3 regions of the Paenibacillus sp. NPDC058898 genome follow, and region 2 is predicted to be linked to each of the others. Evidence: riboswitches for the same ligand, from Rfam matches in the RefSeq annotation. Region 2 holds a riboswitch; each other region holds the start of a gene.
What was found. A riboswitch is a leader RNA that binds a small molecule or an ion and turns the genes downstream of it on or off. The one in region 2 is predicted to bind ZMP and ZTP.
Positions count from the first base shown of each region.

Region 1: another riboswitch for ZMP and ZTP. It lies ahead of ACOZB4_RS09405 (bifunctional 5,10-methylenetetrahydrofolate dehydrogenase/5,10-methenyltetrahydrofolate cyclohydrolase); the one in region 2 lies ahead of purT (phosphoribosylglycinamide formyltransferase 2).
Region 3: another riboswitch for ZMP and ZTP. It lies ahead of rpiB (ribose 5-phosphate isomerase B); the one in region 2 lies ahead of purT (phosphoribosylglycinamide formyltransferase 2).

Region 1 is NZ_JBMOSM010000003.1:225,570-233,400, reverse strand. Features, by position in the region: gene ACOZB4_RS09420 (hypothetical protein) at 1-14, shown strand, start outside; gene ACOZB4_RS09415 (GTP-binding protein) at 248-1,456, shown strand; gene ACOZB4_RS09410 (YolD-like family protein) at 1,932-2,183, shown strand; ZMP/ZTP riboswitch at 2,292-2,371, shown strand; gene ACOZB4_RS09405 (bifunctional 5,10-methylenetetrahydrofolate dehydrogenase/5,10-methenyltetrahydrofolate cyclohydrolase) at 2,437-3,285, shown strand; gene ACOZB4_RS09400 (LacI family DNA-binding transcriptional regulator) at 3,601-4,593, shown strand; gene ACOZB4_RS09395 (glycoside hydrolase family 32 protein) at 4,773-6,278, shown strand; gene ACOZB4_RS09390 (sucrose-specific PTS transporter subunit IIBC) at 6,275-7,696, shown strand.
Region 2 is NZ_JBMOSM010000003.1:6,448-14,278, reverse strand. Features, by position in the region: gene ACOZB4_RS08515 (ATP-binding protein) at 1-346, opposite strand, end outside; gene dapA (4-hydroxy-tetrahydrodipicolinate synthase) at 590-1,489, opposite strand; gene ACOZB4_RS08505 (LysR family transcriptional regulator) at 1,601-2,476, shown strand; ZMP/ZTP riboswitch at 2,540-2,620, shown strand; gene purT (phosphoribosylglycinamide formyltransferase 2) at 2,702-3,862, shown strand; gene ACOZB4_RS08495 (MATE family efflux transporter) at 4,184-5,542, shown strand; gene ACOZB4_RS08490 (response regulator) at 5,741-7,375, shown strand; gene ACOZB4_RS08485 (cache domain-containing sensor histidine kinase) at 7,382-7,831, shown strand, end outside.
Region 3 is NZ_JBMOSM010000005.1:160,056-167,886, forward strand. Features, by position in the region: gene wecB (non-hydrolyzing UDP-N-acetylglucosamine 2-epimerase) at 1-954, opposite strand, end outside; gene upp (uracil phosphoribosyltransferase) at 1,014-1,643, opposite strand; gene glyA (serine hydroxymethyltransferase) at 1,988-3,238, opposite strand; gene ACOZB4_RS15630 (TIGR01440 family protein) at 3,329-3,913, opposite strand; gene rpiB (ribose 5-phosphate isomerase B) at 3,999-4,463, opposite strand; ZMP/ZTP riboswitch at 4,578-4,659, opposite strand; gene ACOZB4_RS15640 (low molecular weight protein arginine phosphatase) at 4,750-5,337, opposite strand; gene ACOZB4_RS15645 (manganese efflux pump MntP family protein) at 5,392-5,955, opposite strand; gene ACOZB4_RS15650 (L-threonylcarbamoyladenylate synthase) at 6,037-7,182, opposite strand; gene spoIIR (stage II sporulation protein R) at 7,402-7,831, opposite strand, start outside.

The DNA.
Region 1 (7,831 bases), 220 kb from region 2:
CCTTTTCGTCTTGAGATAATTCATATTATGTATACAAACGATTAGTGACACTTGACCATAAGAAAATGGGCTACCAAGATAAGTTAAATGGTGAGGAAATAAACCTCCGGTACCTAAGTGCCGGAGGTTTATTTTGCTGGCCGGATCATTTTCTGCACGGAAGGATTGACAATTCGCTGAAGGAGATATAATATCATACCGTATAAATCGTAATTATTACGATTAAGGAATGGAGGAAGTTCAGTAGATGAATAACAACAATAAGATTCCAGTTACCGTACTCAGCGGTTACCTCGGATCAGGCAAAACGACCGTGTTGAATCATGTGCTTCATAATCGTGATGGATTGAAGGTTGCGGTCATTGTGAACGACATGAGCGAAGTGAATATTGACGCGGATTTGGTTCGAGGGGAAGGGAGCCTGTCCCGAACGGATGAGAAGCTGGTCGAAATGTCCAATGGCTGCATCTGCTGCACCCTCCGGGAAGATTTGGTGCAGGAAGTTCAGAAGCTGGCACAAGAAAACCGTTTTGACTATATCCTGATTGAATCGACGGGGATTAGCGAGCCCGTGCCTGTTGCGCAGACCTTTGTTTATCCAGATGAGGTATCCGGTGTACAGCTGTCCGACCTAGCCCGGCTGGATTGCATGGTGACGGTTGTAGACGCGAACCGATTCTGGAAAGACTTCTCTTCGGGCCAAAGCCTGCTCGATCGGAAGGAAGCGCTTGGCGAAGAGGATACACGGGAAGTCGTGGATCTGTTGATCGACCAGGTTGAGACGTGTGATGTGCTGCTGTTGAACAAATGTGATCTGGTAAGCGATGACGAATTGGCCAAGGTGGAAGGCATACTTCATAAGCTTCAGCCAAGCGCCAAAATCATACGTACCGTTAAAGGACAAGTCGCACCTGCGGAAATTCTGAATACCGGTTTATTCGACTTTGAGAAAGCCAGTCAGGCCCCCGGCTGGATTCAGGAGCTTCAGAAGGAAGAGCATGTGCCAGAAACGGATGAATACGGCATCAGCTCTTTTGTTTATCGGAGAAGAAGACCGTTTCATCCGGAGCGGCTGGCCGCATTCATGAGTTATTGGCCGGAAGAGGTCGTACGCGCGAAAGGGATCGCTTGGCTGGCAGTGCTTGAGGATGTTGCGGCAAGTCTAAGTCAAGCGGGTCCTTCGATTCAGTTCGGGCCAGCTGGATATTGGGTGGCTGCTTTAACCGAGCAGGAACAGCAGGAGCTGATTCAGAGTGAGCCGGATGTGCAGCGAAAATGGGATGCCGTCTGGGGGGATCGGATGACCGAGCTCGTGATGATCGGGATTGGGATGGAACAGTCACTAATCGAGCAGGAGCTGGACGATTGTCTGTTGACCGAGCAGGAAATGCAGCTGGATTGGTCGACGTTTAACAATCCGCTGCCATGGATGGCCATCGAAGAGCTATCACTGTAAGGTTATATTTTTTTGATTAAAATTAATCGTAATAATTACGAATGGATAAAGAGCCACTTGAGGGCTTTACAGGTTTTCTAGAATATAATCCCCTTTGCGTAGACAGTGCTGAAGAAGAGCGCTACAGTTTACTTAAGGGGATTTTTGTCATGGAAAAGTTCAAAAGAAGAATACGAAAGAAGCAGGGGAATATGCAGAAATTCATCATTTAAAAACTCAATTGCAGGAAAAGTTATTACCCTGTTTAGAAAGCGCCCTTCAGAAGGACGGGGTTTAAAAAAATCATTTAATGATGTGGTCAATCTATTTATCTGTCCAGAACTTATACCTATCAAGTCCAGAGCACCTGTTTTGTATTTGTTGTATAATAGGAAGAATAGGAAGAAGATTCCCAATTCATGTTTCGATGATAGCTTTAACGTATTTCAGAATGTAATGCTGACGCATGAGCAACATCAATCAGGAGGACAAGGAAATGGCAAAAGCAAAGGTTCCAAAGAGACCCACTAGAGATGAGTTTGTACTGGAAGAACTCGGAAATCAGCTTACGGAAGCTTACCAGGAGGAATCGGTTATCGTGCTGACGGTCTGGGGAAGAGAAGAGGCGGTCCGCGGGCAAATCGATCAAATGGACTCCCGAACAGGGAAGGTACATATGAAACAGAATGGCGTTATTACGAAGGTTCCTTTTATGGACATTATGGAAGTGAATTATCCGAGAGACTAATCAGAATCATGTGTGCTTCCCGCAAATGAATCAAAGAGATTGTGATTTAAAGCGGTCGGCTTCATACCCGGTAGCGCGATGTCCAAAGTCGTGGTATATTAAAAAAAGTTATCTATGTGTTACTGGCGTAGCTTGGGGTACCAAGAGGGAGCACATAGGATCATATGCCGTACGCCTGGGCAAGAGGTAAGGAGACGATCAGTCGCCTTGCCTCTTTATGTTTTTTAATACAATGGCGAAGGAGCGGATTAGCATGAGTAAGGAACCCGTAATTTTAGATGGAAAAAAGGTATCCGACGATATCAAGACCAAGCTGGCTGTAAAGGTACAGGAATTGAAGTTGCAGGGGGTAACGCCTTGTCTGGCAACGATTCTGGTTGGCGATGATCCTGCTTCGGCGACCTATGTGCGGATGAAGGGAAATGCTTGCGAGCGGCTTGGCATCATATCCAAAAAAGTGGTACTGGAGACATCGACAACGACCGAGGAGCTGATTGCTGCGATTCAAGAGCTGAACGAGGATCCGAATGTCCACGGTATTCTGCTGCAGCATCCGGTACCGCATCATATCGATGAACGGGCAGCCTTTGATGCCATTGACATTAAAAAAGACGTGGATGGAGTAACCACGCTCGGTTTCTCGCAAAATGCGTTTGGTTTTGCCGATTATCCGTCTTGTACGCCTGCTGCGATTATTGCGATTATGGATTATTATGATCTGCCGATCGAAGGGAAGCATGCCGTGGTGGTCGGACGCAGTCCGATTCTGGGTAAGCCGGTATCGATGAATCTGCTTAATCGCAATGCTACCGTTACGATCTGCCACTCGAGAACGAAGAACCTTGGGGAGATTGTGTCCCAGGGAGATATCGTGGTTGCGGCCGTAGGCAAGCCTAATTTGATTCAAGGGGACTGGATCAAGCCGGGAGCCGTCGTATTGGATGCCGGCTATAATCCAGGCAATATCGGCGACTGCGATTACGATGCCTGCGCGAAGTTGGCATCCGCAATTACACCAGTACCTGCCGGTGTTGGCCCCGTTACGATTGCTACATTGCTGAAGCATACCGTCGAATCGGCTGAGCGAACCGTGCAAGGTTAACAGTAACCATGTAATAACGGGATAAGGCACGGTCCATTTGCGCGTCCCGAAAGGGGATTTGCATGAAGAATCCCCCTTTGAATCGCTTCGTTCCTCGCTAGAATCTGGAACGCAGAAAAGTATTGCCCATCAAATGCTCGGGGTGGAGTCTGCATTTCACGGATCCCTGGAAGTCATGGTATAGTTAGGAAAAAGCAAAATCGAAGGGGAGAGATTCATGCACAAACAACTCATTTCCAGTTGTGCTGCGGAGCAAGGAGCTGTGGAGGATAATCTGTTCGTTGCAGCGCCGCAAGCGGCTCCCGGGAGCACCGAATGAAGAACACGATTGCAGATATTGCCAAAAAAGCCGGAGTTGCCAAAAGCACGGTCTCCCGTTTCTTAAACGGAGGTTCTGTCAGTAATGCAACACGCCGTAAGATAGAGCTGGTCATTCAGGAAACCGGCTATATTCCGAATTCGTTCGCACAGAGCTTGAAAGCGAAAAAAACCAGCATGATCGGCACCATTGTGCCGCGTCTGGATTCATTCTCAGCATCGCAGACCGTTGCCGGCATGGATGAAGAATTAAGGAAACACGGTTATCAGCTTCTCATTATTAATGCAAGCCAGGACTTATCCAGGGAGATTGAAGCGCTGTATGATCTCGCCAGACAAAAAATATCTGGCATTATTTTATTCGCCACTCAGGTGACGGAAACGCATCTTGCCGCGATTAAAGAGATCGGCATCCCCGTCATCCTGCTCGGACAACAGCATAAGGATGTCCACAGCATGATATATAACGACTATGCCGCAGGTTATGACATGGGCCGATATGTGCTGTCCATGGGACACCGTCATATATCTTATATCGGCGTGACGGAAAAAGACGTTGCTGTCGGAGTTCAGCGGAAGGAAGGGTTTCTGAAGGCGTTAAGCGAGTATGACGAGGTGGAGGCGGTTCTCTATGAGAGTGGGTTTAAGATGTCGGATGGTGTAAAGACCGCATTGTCCATTTTTGAGTTGAACCGAACGCTGCCAACTGCAATGGTCTGCGCTACCGACAACATCGCGTTAGGCGTTATGAAAGCGGCTCATATGAAGGGCATCCAGATCCCCAACGAACTCTCCGTTACCGGATTTGGCGGATACGACGTTACCGAGGTAATTCATCCCGGATTGACAACGGTTAAATATGGATATTCCCAAGCGGGCCACCTCGCCGCTCAGCATATCATAAAGCTGGTCAACGACGAGCCTGTGGATTTCCTGACGGTCATGAATTGCGATATGATTCATCGGGAAAGCGTTGACAATCTAAAATAGGTATTTTATACTGGAAAAAAGGAACCGGTTCCAATACTGCTTTTGCTTGGTATTGGAGCTGAGTTCATTATTTTTAACCCTGATTGGAACCGGTTCCGTTATAAATGGGTTAGGCTGATGTTCACGCATAGCATGATCAGTTTGTTTTTTGAGAAAGCCTATATACAAGGAGAAGAGACATGGACAGAGAACGGAGATACCGACGCCTGGATCAGGCCTCTCCTGAAGAGATTGCCTCCTTGAAGGAGCAAGCAAAACGCAGCGAATGGAGGCAGAGGTTTCACGTACAGCCCATCATGGGCTTGCTGAATGACCCCAACGGATTTTCTTATTATAACGGGAAATACCACTTGTTTTATCAATGGTTTCCTCTGGGCACGTTTCACGGCCTGAAATACTGGTACCATACCTCCTCCACGGACTTGGTGCACTGGCAAAACAAAGGCATCGCCATTGAGCCCGGGTACTCGCATGATGCATATGGCGCCTATTCGGGAAGCGGGATCGTGAAAGACGACAAACTGTATCTGATGTATACCGGGAATACCCGGGATGAGGAATGGAACAGGCATTCTTATCAATGCATGGCCGTGATGGACCGTGTTGGCACCATCACGAAGCTCGATAAGCCGCTGATTGACCGTGTGCCGGACGGATATACCGAGCATTTCCGGGATCCGAAGGTATGGAAAGACGAAGACCTGTTCCGGTTCGTCATCGGCGCCCAAAGGGACGATCAAACAGGAACGGCTGTCGTGTATGAATCACCGGATTTGCTGGATTGGTCATGCAAAGGGGAAATCCAGACCCGTCTTGAACATTTCGGCTATATGTGGGAATGCCCCGATTATTTTGAACTGGAAGGACAGGGCGTGCTGCTGTTTTCGCCGCAGGGGCTGAGTCCGCAAGGCGACGAATTCCGGAACGTTTACCAATCTGGCTACATCGCGGGCAAGCCTCTGGATCGGGGGACGCTGGAGTTTGAACACGGCTCCTTTTACGAACTGGACAGAGGTTTTGATTTCTACGCACCACAGACCATGGTGGATGAGAAAGACCGGCGCATCATGGTAGGCTGGATGGGCTTGCCGGAGGTCGTCTATCCAACCGACTCGCATGGCTGGGCGCATTGTTTGACGCTTCCACGTACGCTCTCGTTTCGTGAGGGTAAGCTGATTCAGCTGCCTGTCCCCGAGTTGGAACTTCTTCGTGAGACGACAGCTATGGAAGCAGCGGATACGCTTTACAGCGAAGTGAAGAGTTATGCAGGGGTTGAGGGAACCGTATTCGAGATGACATGTGAGTTTCATGGGATCGAAGCGGACGTTGTTGGCATTGAATTTCGAGCTGGCGAAACGGAGCGGACCGTCATCTGGTATGACGCCGTCAGGCAAAAGGTTACGCTAGATCGCTCATCATCGGGTGCAACGATTGTGAGTGATTACGGAACGACACGTACCTGTATGCTGCATGCCAAAGTAAACTCAATCAAATTTCATCTCTTTGTGGATATTTCTTCGGCAGAAGTGTTCGTCAATGATGGCGAAGAAGTGTTTACGAGTCGGATATTTCCAAAGCAGGACAGCCGTCATATTCGATTTTTCGCAAAAAACGGCAGCACTGGCTTGAAGGTCACGAAGTGGGATCTTGCCCAAGCCGTAAAAGATATAGAAGGGGATGAATGAACATGGCAGCAGATCATAGGAAAATTGCAAAGCAGGTAGTGGAAGCCATCGGTGGCAGGGAGAACATCGCTTCCTTTGCCCACTGTGCTACGAGACTCCGAATTATGGTTCACGATCAGAAGAAGATAGACCAGAAGAAGGTCGAGAATATCGATAAGGTTAAAGGCGCTTTTTTTAACTCCGGCCAATATCAAATCATTTTCGGAACAGGAACCGTTAATCAGATTTTTGAAGCGGTAGAATCGCTTGGGCTTGAGAGCACAAGCAAGGATGAGTTGAAATCCGAGGCGAAAAAATCAGGAAATCCGTTTCAGCGGGCGATTCGCACGTTCGGTGATGTCTTTGTGCCGATTATCCCGATATTAGTCGCCACAGGTTTATTCATGGGATTACGGGGATTATTGACGCAAGAAACCGTCCTCGCCTGGTTTGGAGCGACGCCCGACGATATTTCGCCTAATTTTCTGCTTTTCACCCAGGTACTGACGGATACGGCTTTTGCTTTCTTGCCAGCATTGGTGGCATGGTCCGCATTCCGGGTGTTCGGAGGCAGCCCCGTGCTTGGTATCGTGCTGGGTTTGATGCTGGTTAACCCGGCTCTTCCCAACGCATATAGCGTGGCGAACGGTTCGGCCGAAGCACTCATGCTCTTCGATTTCATTCCGGTTGTCGGATATCAGGGTTCGGTCCTGCCAGCCTTCTTCATCGGACTGCTGGGCGCGAAATTCGAGAGATTTTTGAGAAAGCGTATTCCTGAAGCGATTGATTTGATCGTTACGCCATTTTTAACCCTGCTCGTTATGATCATCCTTGGTCTGTTCGCAATCGGACCCGTGTTCCACTCTCTGGAAGAGGTAGTCATGAACGTGACCACCTTCTTGCTGGAATTGCCGTTCGGCATTGCGGGTCTTGTGATCGGCTTCTTCAATCAGATTATTGTGGTCACCGGCGTGCATCATATTTTTAATTTTCTTGAAATTCAGCTTCTCGAAAAGACAGGAAGCAATCCGTTTAATGCGATCGTGACAAGCGCCATGGCAGCTCAAGGCGCAGCTTGTCTGGCTGTCGGACTCAAGACGAGAAACAAAAAACTAAAGGCATTATCGCTGCCATCCGCATTCTCGGCCATGCTGGGAATTTCGGAACCGGCGATCTTCGGGGTCAACCTCCGTTACGTCAGACCGTTCGTTATCGCCCTGATCGGCGGTGGCGTGGGCGGTTTCATGGCTTCCATCTTCCAGCTTGAGGCTACGGGTATGGCGATTACCGTTATTCCCGGTACGCTCTTATACTTGAACAGTCAGATTCCACTTTACATTTTGTGCAACTTAACAGCGATGGCTCTAACTTTTGTGTTGACTTGGTTGTTCGGATTCAATGATAAAATGCTCGATGAGGTTCGCTCGGAAGCGAAATAATTATTTATATTTATTCGATTTTTGATATCATAAAGACCGCGCTCCGGCGCGGTTTTTATGCATGATCGGGAAGCGTCCGATCGACCTTGCAGAAATAATGGCTTGCTCTGAAATGCTTTTCATCATTTACAATAT
Region 2 (7,831 bases):
GTACCAAATAGTCACGGCGACTTTGCTCGAGGTCCTGCTTAACGCTGATACGTACACTCAGGTACACTTCACGATCGGATGGATGGTGGTAAATATATTCAAACTGGGTTATGGATTGCTGATGATCTTGAGCGGCACTCGTGTTCTGAACCACTTGATTGAATAATTCGCGGAAGCTGTTTTCTTCTTGCGGCGCCCCGGCAGTTAGCTCCTGCTGTGTGTATCCCAATAGATCACATAGTGCCGAATTCACATTGAGAATCGTTCCATCAAGCGATACCATTGCCATTCCGATTACAGATTGTTCAAAGGCAAAATCATGATTAGGGCTGGAATAGGGCAGCACTGCAAATCTCCTTTCAAAATTTTGGGAGGATTGAATGTACCCATATTATAAGTGGGTCGAAATCATTCATCAATCCTTTAAAGCGATAGATCTAAGCAGGAATTTCATACTTTTGCATAAATATCTGCATCATCTATCACAATTGTCCTGAATTGAAAGTGTGCATGCCCCATAATATGAATCTTTCAGCTTAAGAATGGCAAGGCAGCGAGTACGCCTAGCCGTTCTCGAGGAGAAAGCAGGTTACACCGAGAAGTCGGTGTTTTTCAGTTGTTGAATTGCGTGATCTAAAGATAGCTTAAGCTTTTCCGTAATGGGTCCCATAGGCAGTCGAAGGGTGTCCGATGAGATGATACCCTGCTTGGCAAGCAACCATTTTAGCGGAGCGGGATTGGATTCTTCAAACAGCTTACGAATGTAGGGAAGCAGGCCTTCGAACTCCATTTCGGATCGAGAGTAATCTCCTTGGGCAGCTAATTGAAACACCCGAATGAAAACCTCGGTATTCACATTGGCCGATGCCAATATTCCACCAGAGGCTCCATGAACCAGCATTTCATGAAAGAGGACATCGTTGCCGCATAGAACGGGCTTCGTATCGTAATGAGATAGGCTTCTCATGTGCTCCGTACTCTCAGTGCTATCTTTCATCCCGATCACGCCGGGGATCTCCATGATTCTTCTTATGACATCAACCGGTAACCGGATTCCAGTACGCGATGGAACTTCGTACAGAATTACCGGGATCCCGACCTCGGCGACCCTTCGGAAATGCTGCAGAATGCCATCGATCGAAGGGCGACTGTAATACGGCGTGACGACCAATACGGCATCAGCACCGATATGGCCTGCCAGTTCCGTTCGCTTTAAGCTGGATACCGTATCGTTCGTACCTGTACCAATGATGAGCGGCAATAGCCGTCCGCCCAAACTCCCCCGCGTTTCCTCCACAACCTGCACGACTTCCTCCCAAGCAACTGTCGGCGCTTCACCGGTCGTTCCGTTGATGACCAATCCCTGAATATCGTAGGATAACAAACTCTTCAAATAATGATGATAAGAAGGAAGATCCAGTTCGTAATCCTGTAAAAAGGGAGTGATCACAGGAACAAAAATGCCATGCAGTTCTTGCTGACTCAACATAACCTTTCCTCCAATTCATGAGTGATGGCTATACTTTAACATGGGAATTAAGATCGGAGTTATCTATAATAATAGATAATTACTATCAATATTATTGATAATGAGATAGCGATGGAACTCATCTACCTGCAAACCTTCAGGGAGGTTGCGATTCGCCAGAGTTTTACGAAAGCCGCGAATGAGTTGGGTTATGCTCAATCCAGCGTAACCACCCAGATTCAGAAGCTGGAGAAGGAATATGGCGTCAAGCTGTTTGAACGTTATGGCAGAGGCTTGCGCCTGACGAAGTCCGGCGAGGAGCTGCTTAAGTATGCCGTTCAAATGCTGGATCTGTTCCAGCAGTCGAAGGAAAAGCTGACCATGCAAGGCGGAGGCACCTTATCGATCGGAACGATAGACTCGCTGGCCGCTTATTTTCTTCCGTCCGTCATTCACCAGCTGAAACAAAGGCATGAAGATCTTGTCATCCGCATACAACCGGATCGTGAAGATAGCATTATCAGTAAGGTGAGAGAGGGCGAGTATGATCTCGGTCTTATTTTGGATAGAAAACCAGAGGACTCCTCCTTGAATTGGATCGCCATTCGGGAAGAGCCCCTTCTGCTGATTGCCCATCCGAATCATCCGCTTCTTGTTAAACCTGTCATAGAGCTAGAACACCTGGCTGATGCCGAATGGATTATGCCCGAGGATAGTTGTAATTACCGCATGATGTTGGAAAAGGCGCTGCGTGCTAGCGGAGTTCCAATGCGAATAGGCCTGGAATTGGGCAATCCGGAGGCAATCAAGAGATATGTGATGTCCGGTACGGGCATCTCATTATTGCCGAAGATGGTAGCAGAGGAGGAAATCAAACGTGGTGAGCTTGCGATTCTTCCCTTTGCGCATTCCGACATTCGACTGGACATTCAGTTGGTTATTCACCCCAAGAAGTGGTTTTCTCAATCGCTGAAGGATGCGATCGATATGTTGAAGTCTAAATCCTAATGTCGCCTTATGGTGATATTGCAATTAACGGGAAGATTCAGTATGATTTAAATAACAATGTATAGGTTTATGTGTGACTGGCGCAGCATGGGGGACCATGAGGGAGCACATAGATGACAACGGCCGTACGCCTGGGCAGAGGTAGGGGAAGCTTATTTCCCTTACCTCTTTATTATTTTCTGATTCTATAAGTCTCTGAAACTACGAAAAGGGGATAAAACAACGATGTTAAAAACGAAGAAAATACTGCTGCTAGGTTCGGGAGAACTGGGAAAAGAAGTCGTGATTGAAGCACAGAGACTGGGTGTGGAAACCATAGCCGTCGATCGTTATGCCGACGCTCCTGCCATGCAGATTGCCGATCATAGCCATGTCATCGATATGCTGGATGGGGAGAAACTGCGCGCAATCATTGAGCAGGAGAAGCCGGACCTGATCGTACCTGAGATCGAGGCGCTGGCTACCTCGGAACTGGTTAAGCTGGAGGAAGAGGGGTACCGGGTTATTCCTACTGCCAGAGCTGCAAAGCTTACGATGGACCGAGAAGGGATTCGCCGGTTAGCTTCAGAGGAGTTAGGGCTGCCTACTGCGGGCTATCGATTTGCCGATACTTATGAGGAGTTTAAACAGGCTGTTCTGGAAATGGGGTTTCCATGTGTAATTAAACCTCTGATGAGCTCCTCAGGTAAAGGCCAGAGCGTATGCCGCTGCGAAGGAGATATCGAGTCCTGCTGGAACATCGCCATGGAGGGCGGCCGTGTGCAGAACGGAAGAGTGATCATTGAGGAATTCATTATATTCCAGTCGGAGATCACGCTTCTGACCGTTCGTTCCGTCAATGGAACAAGCTTCTGTGCGCCAATCGGACATATTCAGGAGAGCGGGGACTATATCGAATCCTGGCAGCCACACAATATGTCGGAAGAGCAAATCGAGGAAGCTAAAAATATTGCAAGGAAGATTACCGATGAGCTTGGCGGTTATGGATTGTTTGGGGTTGAATTGTTCCTGACTGAGGATAAAGTGTATTTTAGCGAGGTGTCTCCGCGACCGCATGATACCGGGTTGGTTACACTGGTCACGCAAAATTTATCTGAATTCGCGCTTCACGTCCGTGCCATTCTTGGGTTTCCGATCCCGGAGATCGAATTGATAACGCCAGGAGCCAGCCGTCCGCTAAAAGCGGCGAGAGAGCTGGAGAATTATACAGTTACCGGCGCCGAGCAAGCACTGGCTGTTCCGAATACGCAGCTGCGCATTTTTGGGAAACCGGTGACCAAGATCGGAAGACGGATCGCAGTTGCGTTGTCAACCGCCGGCACAGTGGGGGAAGCCCGTTCGCGTGCGAAGCTGGCTTTGGATAAGCTTGCTGTTGAAGAAGCATAAATCATCGGGATTCCATTGATATAGCTCATTATATTATGTTGAAAAGGTCAACCGGAATAACCGGTTGGCCTCTTCTGTTATGGAAAGATCATGGATCAAAATCGGCTACAAACGGTTCAAATGCTGATAACCTGTTCTTGTTTTAGTTTTGATGATAAATATGCAGAAATTTATGTTCTTTCATGATAAGATACACAAGAATACAAACGACCCTCACCCATTATAATGTTCTTAATGCGATGCTCTATAGGCATATTTAAAGCATTATAATATCAATTAAATATAAAGAGGAACGTTTAAGGACGGCATAGGAGAATCTACATGAGAGACATGACGCAAGGAAGTCCGATCAGGCTGATCATTATGTTTACGATACCGCTTTTGATCGGAAATATTTTTCAACAATTTTATAATATGGCGGATACCCTGATCGTGGGGCGGACCATTGGTGTGAACGCACTTGCGGCTGTGGGCTCGACGGGCAGTATTTTGTTTTTTGTCATTGGCTTTGCCCAAGGCTTGACGGCAGGTTTGTCCATCATAACGACGCAGCGCTTTGGCGCTAAGGATATCGCGGGCGTTCGAAAAAGCGTGGGAACAAGTATATGGATTAGTCTTATATTCACGGTGTTCCTTACCATTGTGAGTGTCATATTCACGAGGCCTGTTCTCGTCATGATGAACACTCCAGCAGAAATCTTGGATGATGCTTATTCGTATTTAATCGTCATTAACTGGGGTGTTGGCGCAGCCGTTCTGTTCAACTTGCTGGCTAACCTGCTCAGAGCACTTGGGGACAGCCGGACGCCGCTTCTCTTCTTGGTGGTCGCAAGCATTCTGAACATCGTACTTGATCTGTTATTTATTCTCGTATTCAAGATGGGAGTAGCCGGAGCGGGGCTTGCTACGGTGGTATCGCAGCTGTTCTCCTGCCTGCTCTGCTTATTATACATTCACAAAAAGGTTCCGCTTCTGCAGTTTAAGAATGCCGATTGGTCCATCGATTGGACATTTATACGCAAGCATATGTGGGTCGGTTTTCCGATGGGCTTCCAAGCCTCCATCATTGCGATTGGAGCCATCATACTACAGATTACGCTTAACGGTCTCGGGGCAACGGCCGTAGCCGCATATACGGCAGCTCAGAAGATTGACATGCTTGCTACGCAACCCATGAGTTCCTTTGGCATTACGATGGCGACTTTTGCTGCCCAGAACTTCGGAGCGAATCGCATAGACCGAATCAAGCTTGGAGTTAAACAATGCATATGGGTCTCGGGATCCTTCAGCCTCGCCGTGGGCTTGCTGGTTATATTTGCGGGTCCTGCAGCCGTCAGCCTCTTTGTTGGTCAAGGAGAGGAAGAATTGCTGACCCTTAGCAGGCTGTATTTCTTATCGAACGGCAGCACCTATTTGCTGCTGTCGCTGTTGTTCATCTATCGCTTCACGCTGCAGGGACTGGGGCAGAGCTTTATCCCAACCGTAGCCGGCATTATGGAACTGATTATGCGGGTACTGGCAGCCATCTTCCTGACCGCGCAGATCGGGTTCCTCGGCGCAAGCCTGGCAAATCCGCTGGCTTGGCTCGGAGCCGTCATTCCGCTCGGCATTGCCTATTACTTGAGCATTAAAAGATTAAGCGCGCCTGCTAAACCCGTCTCCGTACCTGTTCAGGCGTAAGGATTTTTACACAATTGAAATCAGAACGAATCATGACTTAATGAACAGAAATCATTCTGTTGTTCAAGAGCCATGCATTCGTTCTTTTTTTGCTTCATCAAGCTTGAAAAAAGATGCATTCCAAATTTGGATGCGCCGGGGTAAGATCACATTAGATTCTTTTAACTAATTTGACAGATTAGAACAGGAGAGGTTGCCTTGTATAAAGTGCTGTTAGTGGACGATGAAGCCGATGTTAGGGAGGGACTCGTGCAGGAAATCCAGTGGGGAGCCTGCGGATTTACGATCGAGGGAACGGCGGAGAACGGGAAAGAGGCGATGGAGCTTGCGGAACGATTGGAGCCGGATGTCGTCATTACCGATATCAGTATGCCGTTTCAGGATGGGCTCCAGCTGGCCTCGTGGCTCAGAGAGTTTCAGCCGCTGTGCAAAATCGTGATCTTAACCGGATACGATGAATTTGATTATGCCCGTCAAGCGATTACGCTCAGCGTGGACGAGTATTTGCTGAAGCCATTCTCTGCCGAAAGCTTCACGGAGCTATTGGGGAAGATCAAAGACAAGATCGATATGGAGGTTGCGCAGCGTGAGGATGTGCGCCAGTTGAAGGAGCATTACCGCACGAGCCTGCCTTTGCTTCGGGAATCGTTTTTTGCGTCTCTGCTCACCCGGAAATTGCCCCGCTCGATCATAGAGGAGAAGACTCGAAATTACGGTTTGTCTTTGAATGGGGGGAGTTACCTGGCTGCCGTTATGGCATTATATCCCGCATCTGTAGATAAGGAGCATACGTCCTCAACTTCCCTTCGCCATTCGGGAGACTTGGATTTAATGCTGCATGCCATGCTGAACATTGCTAAGGAGCTTCTGGATCCTGAATTTTTTGTAAGCGTATTCATATATCAGGACAGCATTGTGCTGTTGATTATGAATGACGAGAGCGAAGACGAAATGTGGTTTAGCGAGCTGCAGGTGACACTTGACCGCTTGTTAAAAAGCATTCTTCATTATTTGAAGCTCCCGGTTACGATTGGAGTGGGCTCTATGGTGCGGAGTCTGTCCGACCTTAAGTATTCCTATCAGGATGCGCTGCTGGCGCTCGACTACCGATTGATTCTTGGTGCCGAGAAAGTCATCTTCATTGATGATGTTGAGCGCCCGAGACCGGAGGGAGTTCGTCTGGATGAATTAAAGGAGCAAGCGCTGATGCGCAGTCTAAAACTCGGAACGGAAGAGGAATTAACTGAAGCAATCTCGCACATATTTGATGAGCTCATGGGTGCCTCCTGTACCATTCAGGACGTTCAGGTATACCTTTTGGAGGTTGTAACGGCTATATTGAGATCGGCTCAAGAATCCGGGATTGAGATCGAGGTGTTGTTCGGCGCAGGGTCTCAGCTGCATGCGGAGATTTTCAAGTTTTCCGGATTGCAGGAGGCTAAAGCCTGGCTTCAGGATGTCTGTTTGACTATACGCAAGCATATCGCCAGCTCCAGGCAGCATGCGTACAAAGACATCGTGGAGAAGGCACTCCAATATACCCGGGAGCATTACGGTGACTCGGAGCTATCGCTGCAGAAGCTGTGCGTGCAGCTTCATATCAGTACAGGCTATTTTAGCGCTGTGTTCAAAAGAGAAGTCAAAATGACCTACGTGCAGTATTTGATGCAGCTTCGGATGGAAACGGCCAAAGAGCTTCTTCGATCATCGGAACTTAAAGCGTTCGAAATCGCGGAGCGTGTCGGATTTGCAGATCCGAATTATTTCAGCTTCTGCTTCAAGAAGCAGGTCGGCATCTCACCCAAGGAATACCGGACACAAGCGAGGGGGTAAAACTCGGTGAAAATCACGTATGCTAAGCGGGACTCGTTTAAACCAACCATTCAGCGGTGGGTTAGGCGATTTCGCGCACACAGCATTCAATCGATCATCATGTGGTCCTTCTCGGCATTTATTCTGCTTATCGTGATCGTGGTAGCTGTTCTGTTGTTCAATAAATTCTCGCGATCGGCGGAGCAAAGCGTGTTTTTGAATGCCCAGCAAATCGTGGATCAAGTCAGCTATAATCTCGAGGATTATGTGGACGGGATGGCACAGCTGTATCGGGCCATTGAGGAAAATATGCTCGCGGACGGGCAATGGGACGATGAGCAGGTGACTCAACAGCTGAACACCATCATGCGAAGTCGGGATGACATTGTCTCCATCGCTTTATTTAATGAACAGGGCGATATGCTGAGGAACCACCCGGCCATGCCGGTTAAGCCCAGCGCCCGGGTGACGGAGCAG
Region 3 (7,831 bases), on a different contig from region 2:
CTCCAGGGTACCGGCCTCAATGCCCTCCGGACGTTCGGTCGTATCCCGAAGCACCAGGGTCGGCACGCCGAATGACGGAGCTTCCTCTTGCATGCCGCCGGAATCCGTAATAATGAAATGCGTATGGGTGTAGATATTGTTCATATCCACAACATCCAGCGGATCAATCAGCTTGATGCGCGGGTGATCTCCCAGAATGCGATGAGCCGGCTCTTTAACGGCAGGGCTCGGATGTACAGGATATACGATGGCGATATCCTCAAATTCATCGGCAATGCGCTTTACCGCTTCAAATATTTGACGATGCGGCTCCCCTTGGGATTCACGGCGATGTGCCGTCATCAGGATCAAGCGTTTGCCCTTCGCCCAGTCCAGAACCGGATGGGTATAACCTTCACGCACCGTGTACTGGAACACGTCCGTAGCCGTGTTACCCGTAACATAAATGCGGGATTCCGGCTTGTTCTCCTTGCGGAGATTCTCGGCGGACCAGTTCGTCGGCGCAAAGTGAAGATCAGCAAGCACACCGGTCAACTGACGGTTCATCTCCTCCGGATAAGGATTCAGCTTGTTCCATGTCCGCAGACCCGCCTCTACATGGCCAACCTGAATCTGCTGCAGAAAGGCTGCATAGCTGGCCAGGAACGTTGTCAGCGTATCGCCGTGCACCAGCACGATATCAGGTTTAGCCTCACGAAGAACAGGCTCAAGACCCTCCAGAACGCGCACGGTGATCTCGTTGAGCGTCTGACGGTCCTTCATGACATCCAAATCATAGTCGGGAACAATCTTGAACACATCCAGCACCTGATCCAGCATTTGCCGATGCTGCGCAGTAACACAAACGACCGATTCAATATGCTCGGGGTGACGTTGAAGCTCCAGAATAAGCGGCGCCATCTTGATTGCTTCGGGGCGGACCCCAAATATCGTCATCACTTTCACTTTTGACATGTTTGAAATACCCCTCTTTGCTTGTTTTCAAATATTCAAGACGTACGAATGACTGGCACTTATTTCGTGCCGTACAGCCGATCCCCTGCATCCCCAAGGCCCGGTACGATGTAGCCATGGTCGTTAAGGCCCTCATCGAGAGCAGCAACATAAATATCCACGTCCGGATGGGCATCATGGACAGCCTTCACACCTTCCGGTGCAGCCACGAGGTTCATCATCTTGATCTGGGTACAGCCGCGTTTCTTCAGCACGTCGATAGCAGCGATGGCGGATCCGCCCGTCGCGAGCATCGGATCAATGACGATCAATTCCCGTTCCGTAACGTCCGTTGGAAGCTTCGTATAATATTCAACAGGCTGAAGCGTTTCGGGGTCACGGAACAATCCGACATGCCCTACCTTTGCTGCAGGAAGCAGCTTGACAACTCCATCCAGCATGCCTAGACCGGCGCGCAGGATCGGAATCAAGCCGAGCATGCGGCCGGAAATGACTTTGCCTTGGGTTTCAGCTACCGGCGTCTGCACGGATATGGATTCAAGAGAAACCTCCCGCGTAATTTCATAAGCCATCAAAGTCGCGACTTCGTCTACCAATTCGCGAAAGTCTTTTGTGTTAGTCCGCATATCGCGGATAAATGTAAGTTTGTGTTGAATCAACGGGTGATCACAAATCACCAATTTTCCCATGTCTGGTCCCTCCGGTTTGAGTACAAATGTTATTTCAATATGGGCGTAAAATATTTGTGAGCTCCATAAATCCTGTCTATTATATCATTCCCTCTAGTCAATTGACACCTGCACGGGTCATGTTTTATTCCATGAGTTTTTGACCTTATAACTAAACCGGATCTCCTTCTGCCCTGAACCTAGGTTTTCCATTCTCGCCTATATTGATGCTAACCGCGAAGCTACCTGACTGGGAAAATGAGAGCATAGCAATCTGGCCAGAATGTTTATAGCTCCTAAAAGGACCCCACCTGCATCAGGCGGGGTCCTCTTATAATAGGCCTCTTACGCGGAGGAAACTGTGATTAATATTTCATTTCAGCATAGAGAGGGTATTGATCTGTAAGCTCAGCCACCAAACGACCTGCGTTTTCAAGCGTTGCCTCGTCTTTCGGCTGCTTCAATGTCATCGCAATAATTTTCGCGATTTTCACCATCGCCTGCTCATCCATACCGCGGGAAGTAACCGCAGGGGTACCGATACGGATACCGCTCGTTACGAACGGGCTGGTTGGATCAAACGGGATGGCATTCTTGTTCACGGTAATCCCGATGGAGTCCAGAACTTTCTCCGCGTCTTTACCGGTGATGTCCAGATTGCGGGTATCCACCAGCATCAGGTGGTTATCGGTTCCCCCGGATACGATATTCAAGCCTTCCTCGATCAGAGTATCTGCCAGCACTTTCGCGTTCTTCACGACATTCTCTGCATACGTCTTGAAGGACGGATCCAATGCTTCGCCAAGCGCAACGGCCTTGGAAGCAATAACATGCATGAGCGGGCCGCCTTGGGAGCCGGGGAATACCGCTTTATCGATCGCTTGCGCCCAAGCTTTTTTGCACAGAATCATACCGCCGCGAGGTCCGCGAAGCGTCTTATGCGTCGTTGTCGTTACAAAATGGGCATGCGGAACCGGATTCGGATGAAGACCTGCCGCAACAAGACCGGCAATATGAGCCATATCAACCATGAACAATGCGCCAACGTCGTTCGCGATGGCAGCAAGCCGTTCAAAATCAATGATGCGAGGATAGGCACTTGCACCCGCTACGATCAGACGAGGGCGATGCTTGAATGCCGCTTTGCGAACTTCGTCGTAATCGATCAGGAACGTATCTTCTTGCACGCCGTAGGCAACAAAGTTGTACAGAAGTCCGGAAGCGTTAACCGGGCTGCCGTGAGTCAAATGGCCGCCATGGGCCAGGTTCATGCCGAGCACGGTATCTCCAGGCTTCAGGGCTGCCAAATATACCGCCATGTTCGCTTGGGCACCGGAGTGCGGCTGAACGTTGGCATGCTCGGCTCCAAACAGTTCTTTGGCACGGTCACGGGCGATATCTTCCACGATATCCACACGCTCACAGCCACCGTAATAGCGTTTGCCAGGGTAGCCTTCCGCATATTTATTCGTCAGCACCGTCCCCATTGCTTCCATAACCGCTTCGCTAACAATATTCTCAGAGGCAATCAGCTCAATGTTGCTGCGCTGACGCTTTAGCTCCAAATCCATCGCTTCCAATACAGCCGGGTCACTCTTCCGCAAATGTTCCATCATGTTCATATCCTCCCATAATCAATCGTTATTTTTTCTTGCAAAGTCAATACTACAAGTTCTCATAATTAAAAAAGCGAGTTCTCATTTGAATCAATCGCATAGTGTGGAATCATCCCTCTGCTCGAGCCGGTACACCGCGCGTTCTCCGCCAATCAGCTTCGGACGGGTATAAGCCGCGGTTACGCGCGCCTTGCCGATATAACGCTCGGTCGGTCTGAACGGAACCGCTACTCGCCGCAAATGCATGCCGATCAGCGTCTCGCCGATATCAACTCCCGCATGTGCTTCAATCGATTCCGCAAGACAAGGCTCCTTCATGCTGCGGTAAGCCGCGGAGGCCATCGACCCTCCCGCTCCCGGAATGGGAACAGCCGCCACTTCCGTCAAACCCAGCCGCTCGAGCAGCTCGCGTTCCATGACAAGCGCACGGTTCAGATGCTCACAGCATTGATAAGCCACCGCGAAACCGAATTCCGCTTGGACCTCGGCAATGCCCTGAAGGAGCTGCTGCGCCGTTTCAAGAGCGCCGCCTGTGCCGATCCGGCGTCCGACCACTTCACTGGTGCTGGATCCGATGACCAGCACTTTACTAGGTCCTAACACGGCCGCTTCGGCCAGTTCGCGGACCATACGCGCTGTCTGTTCGTTCAAGGAAACCTTGGAGATATCCGTCATGTCACAGTCCTCCCGATGATTTTTTTCACAGAAGATGCTTCAATCCCATATCACGATAGCCGCAGCCGTAAATTTACGCGTTCACTTATCGCGACTCATTCTTCAGGTAACGCTCCTCGATGGCCTTGATCTTGTTCACACGGCCGATATGGCGCTCGCCATGACTGAAATCCGTTGTCAGCCATGCGCTGACGATTTCAGCAGCAAGTCCGGGACCGACAACACGCTCACCCAACGCAATCACGTTGCTGTCGTTATGCTCGCGCGTCGCTTTGGCCGAGAACACATCATGTGTCAGCGCGCAGCGAATGCCCGGCACCTTGTTGGCTGCAATGCTCATGCCGATCCCCGTACCGCAGATCAGAATGCCGCGATCCGCTTCACCCGAGACTACCTTCTCGCACACAGGAAGGGCATAATCGGGATAATCCACGGAATCGGAACAGCCGCAGCCCAGATCCTCCACCTCGTGTCCAAGACCCCGAATGACTTCCACGATCTCCTCTTTCAGACGAATGCCGGCATGATCCGTACCCAATGCAATTTTCATCTATGAAAAACCCCCTCGTATGTTCGCTTTTGCGTTTTAGCTTGTTTCATTATAACCCAAATCGGGCGCAAAAGACGAAAAAAGAGCAGTCGGCGCACGTATGGTGCTCCAAATGCTCTTTGCCCAGGCGACCGGCCGTATATTCCGATGCTCCATCGTGGTTTCATCCACTTCGTCGCCAGTTACACCGGATCATTGTTTTTCAACTTCATCTTAAAGCAATACCATGTGAAAGGCAAGTGGCTTTTTAGCCCAATGCTAGGCTTCATATCGTTCAAAGCAAGACTTAGTTATGCCGATCCTTCTCCAGCTTGTCCAGGAGACGGAACAACGCCGTCCGAATCTCTGCAGCCGTCGCTTCATATTCCTCCCGCGAGCCTCCAAAAGGATCGGAGATATCGAAGCTCGGAATGCGCTGGCGCAGCTCGATCAGACGCTCCCGGTCACGGTCGCTGACGTCGCGGCCCAGCGATCTGGCCAGCTCAAGCGCCGCATACAGACTATCCTGCTCCCGCAGATCATCCAGCACCCGCCTGTCATCCTCAACAAACTCTTTCAGCGTATGCATCTTGTCTGCGGCGTGCGGGAACTGCCTTATAGCATACTGCTTATGCGACTGGGTCAACGTCAGGATCAAGTCTGACCACTCCACCAGATTCGCAGTCAACGGTTTGGACACCAAGCGTTCCTGGATATCCTGGTCTCGTAGTATGGACTCCGCATGATGGGACACCGGCATTCCATCCACGGCCGAGACACCGGCGGACTTCGTTTCCAGCGGGATGCCCCGTTGTTTGGCAAGCTTGCGCAGCATGCCTTCAGCCATTGGACTGCGGCAGGTATTTCCTGTGCAGACAAACAGTATATTTTTCACGGTCCCGTTCCTCCCGTTAGTAGGTTCTTTGGGGTTATTGTAACAAATATAACGTCAAAAGATAAACATGACACCAAATATAACCAAAATGAGCCCACCCAGCATTTCACCGTACTCCCCCAGTCTATTGCTTACCTGACGGCCAAGCAGCAAACCGAGAATGGACAGCAAACCGCCCACGATCCCGAAGGAGATCACGATCAACAGTACATCATCCACAAACATCCCGAGTGAAACGCCTACCGAGAAGGAATCGATGCTGACGCTAAGCGAAAACAGCAGCATGCCTAAAAATGCGGTAGGATGTATTCGCTGTCCTTCTCCACCCCGCCAGGCGTTATACATCATATGTCCGCCTAACAGAAGCAGCAGCCCGCCGGCCGCAAGCCCTGTGACGTGACCCAGTAACATGCCTACATAGCGGCCGGCAAATAAGCCCAGCAGCGGCATCAGCATGTGAAACAACGCGATCATGAAGCTGATGCCCAGCATATGGCCTAAGCGCATGCCGCTTCTCATTCCGACTCCGATTCCAAGCGAAAATGCGTCTAGACCGAGTGCAACCGCCATCAGCAGAATCGCCGCAAGCTGTCCCGATTGGACAGACGCCTCCAGCATGCCCATTCCCCCAAGTCCCATGGTCTTGTACAACATATGCGGACAAGGGGTAAATGATGCCAAAAGCGTTCACTCGGCGGGTCAATTCACATCGATGATGTGGTGTCCCGCGGCCTTCAACAGCCGGTTCATGACGGCTGCCCCGAGGCCTTGCTCCGGGCACGCTTCGGCCAGAATGAAGGTCGCGCCTTCGTCATCGAATCGGCGCAGGCCGGCGTACAGCCGGCGGGCCGCTTCCTCCGGCGCGGCCAGGCTGCCGAGCGAGACGGCAACGTCCGCGTGGTAGTGACCGATGTGCTCGTCGAATGACAGCACGCCGGTCACCTCCCCGCGCCGGCCGGCCGCCTCAAGCTCGGCCGCGATGCGTGCCGACACCGCGTCGGCACGCGGGCCCTGCACCACGCACATCGCACCCTTCGGTGCGTAGTGCGTGTACTTCATGCCCGGCGAGCGCGGCGCCGGGCTCCCCGCCTCCCCGGCGGCGCGATGCAGCGCCGGGTCCATGCGCACGCTTGCCGCAACTGCGGCAAGCTGCTCCGCCGTGACGCCGCCCGGGCGAAGCACCGTGACGGCCCCGTCTTCGCCGACTTGCACGACCGTCGACTCGACGCCCACCCCGGCCGGGCCGCCGTCGAGGACGCCGTCGATCGCCCCCGCCAGATCCTCCAGGACATGGCTGGCCAGCGTCGGGCTTGGCCGACCGGAACGGTTCGCGCTCGGCGCAGCCAGCGGACGCCCGGCGGCGCTGATCAAAGCCAGCGCCACATTGTGATCCGGCATCCGTACGGCAACGGTATCGAGACCTGCCGTCACGCGAGGGGAAACAGCACCCGGTTTAACGGGCAGTACCAGCGATAGCGGCCCAGGCCAGAACCTTGCCATCAGCGCCCGTTCCGTCTCATTTACATGAAGGACCAAACCGTCAAGCTGAGCTAGCTCCGAAATATGCACAATCAACGGATTGTCCGACGGCCGGCCTTTCGCGGCAAAGACGCGCTCGACCGCTTCTGTATTGCCGGCGTCCGCGCCAAGCCCGTAGACCGTTTCCGTCGGAAAGGCCACCGTTCCGCCGAGCTCAAGCACCTGCCCCGCTTCCCCAAGCGCTTGCTTTGCCTCATTCTCCAAACTTAAGCTCTCCCTAGAGAGCGAGTTCGAGACGTGCCACACTTGGGTTGATTTTGCACCAACCTGGCGGAAGCCGTTATCCCGCTGCTGGTTAGGTTCCATGCCGTTCCCGTTCTGTTCCATTCCTATCCCAAACTTTCTGTATATGAAATATATAAACTCCAGTGCGAGTTTTACCTATGTCCCAAAAATAAAAAGCGCTTTTCGTTCTTCAGTCCCGTGCCGGTTCTCATTCAAACCAGTCGCGCCAAAGAGAAAGCACTCTTCTACTTCAAAGTTTATCATACCCGATCAGGATTGAAAATCAACTCGCTCATAATCTTAGAACAAGCTTACCACCCAGTTCCAAATGCCACGAAACATATCCCACAAGAAGAAGCGGACCTCCGGTTCGCTATCGCCTGCGTTCTTCGGAGCTTCCTCTTGGGAAGTTTCGCCAGCCTCAGCAGAAACCGTTTGGATACCTGTGTCAAGAGGCTGCGCCGCCGCATCCCCGCTGCCGCCATCGATGAAACAAAGCGGCGGGAACAGGACACACCACCAGTTCTGCCCTTGACCTTCTCCTAAAGAAATACGCAGCGCATCGTAATCGCCGGCCGGATACACCGTGCCCCCGTATAACTTCGTCGGGAACGGCACGACGCCAAGCTCTACGGTGTAACTGTACGTAATCCCTCTTTTCTTCAGCTCTTCACCCACCAATTGGCGGATTTCCGGAAGATGCTGCCGGGTTAATGCTTTGGCGTCTTCC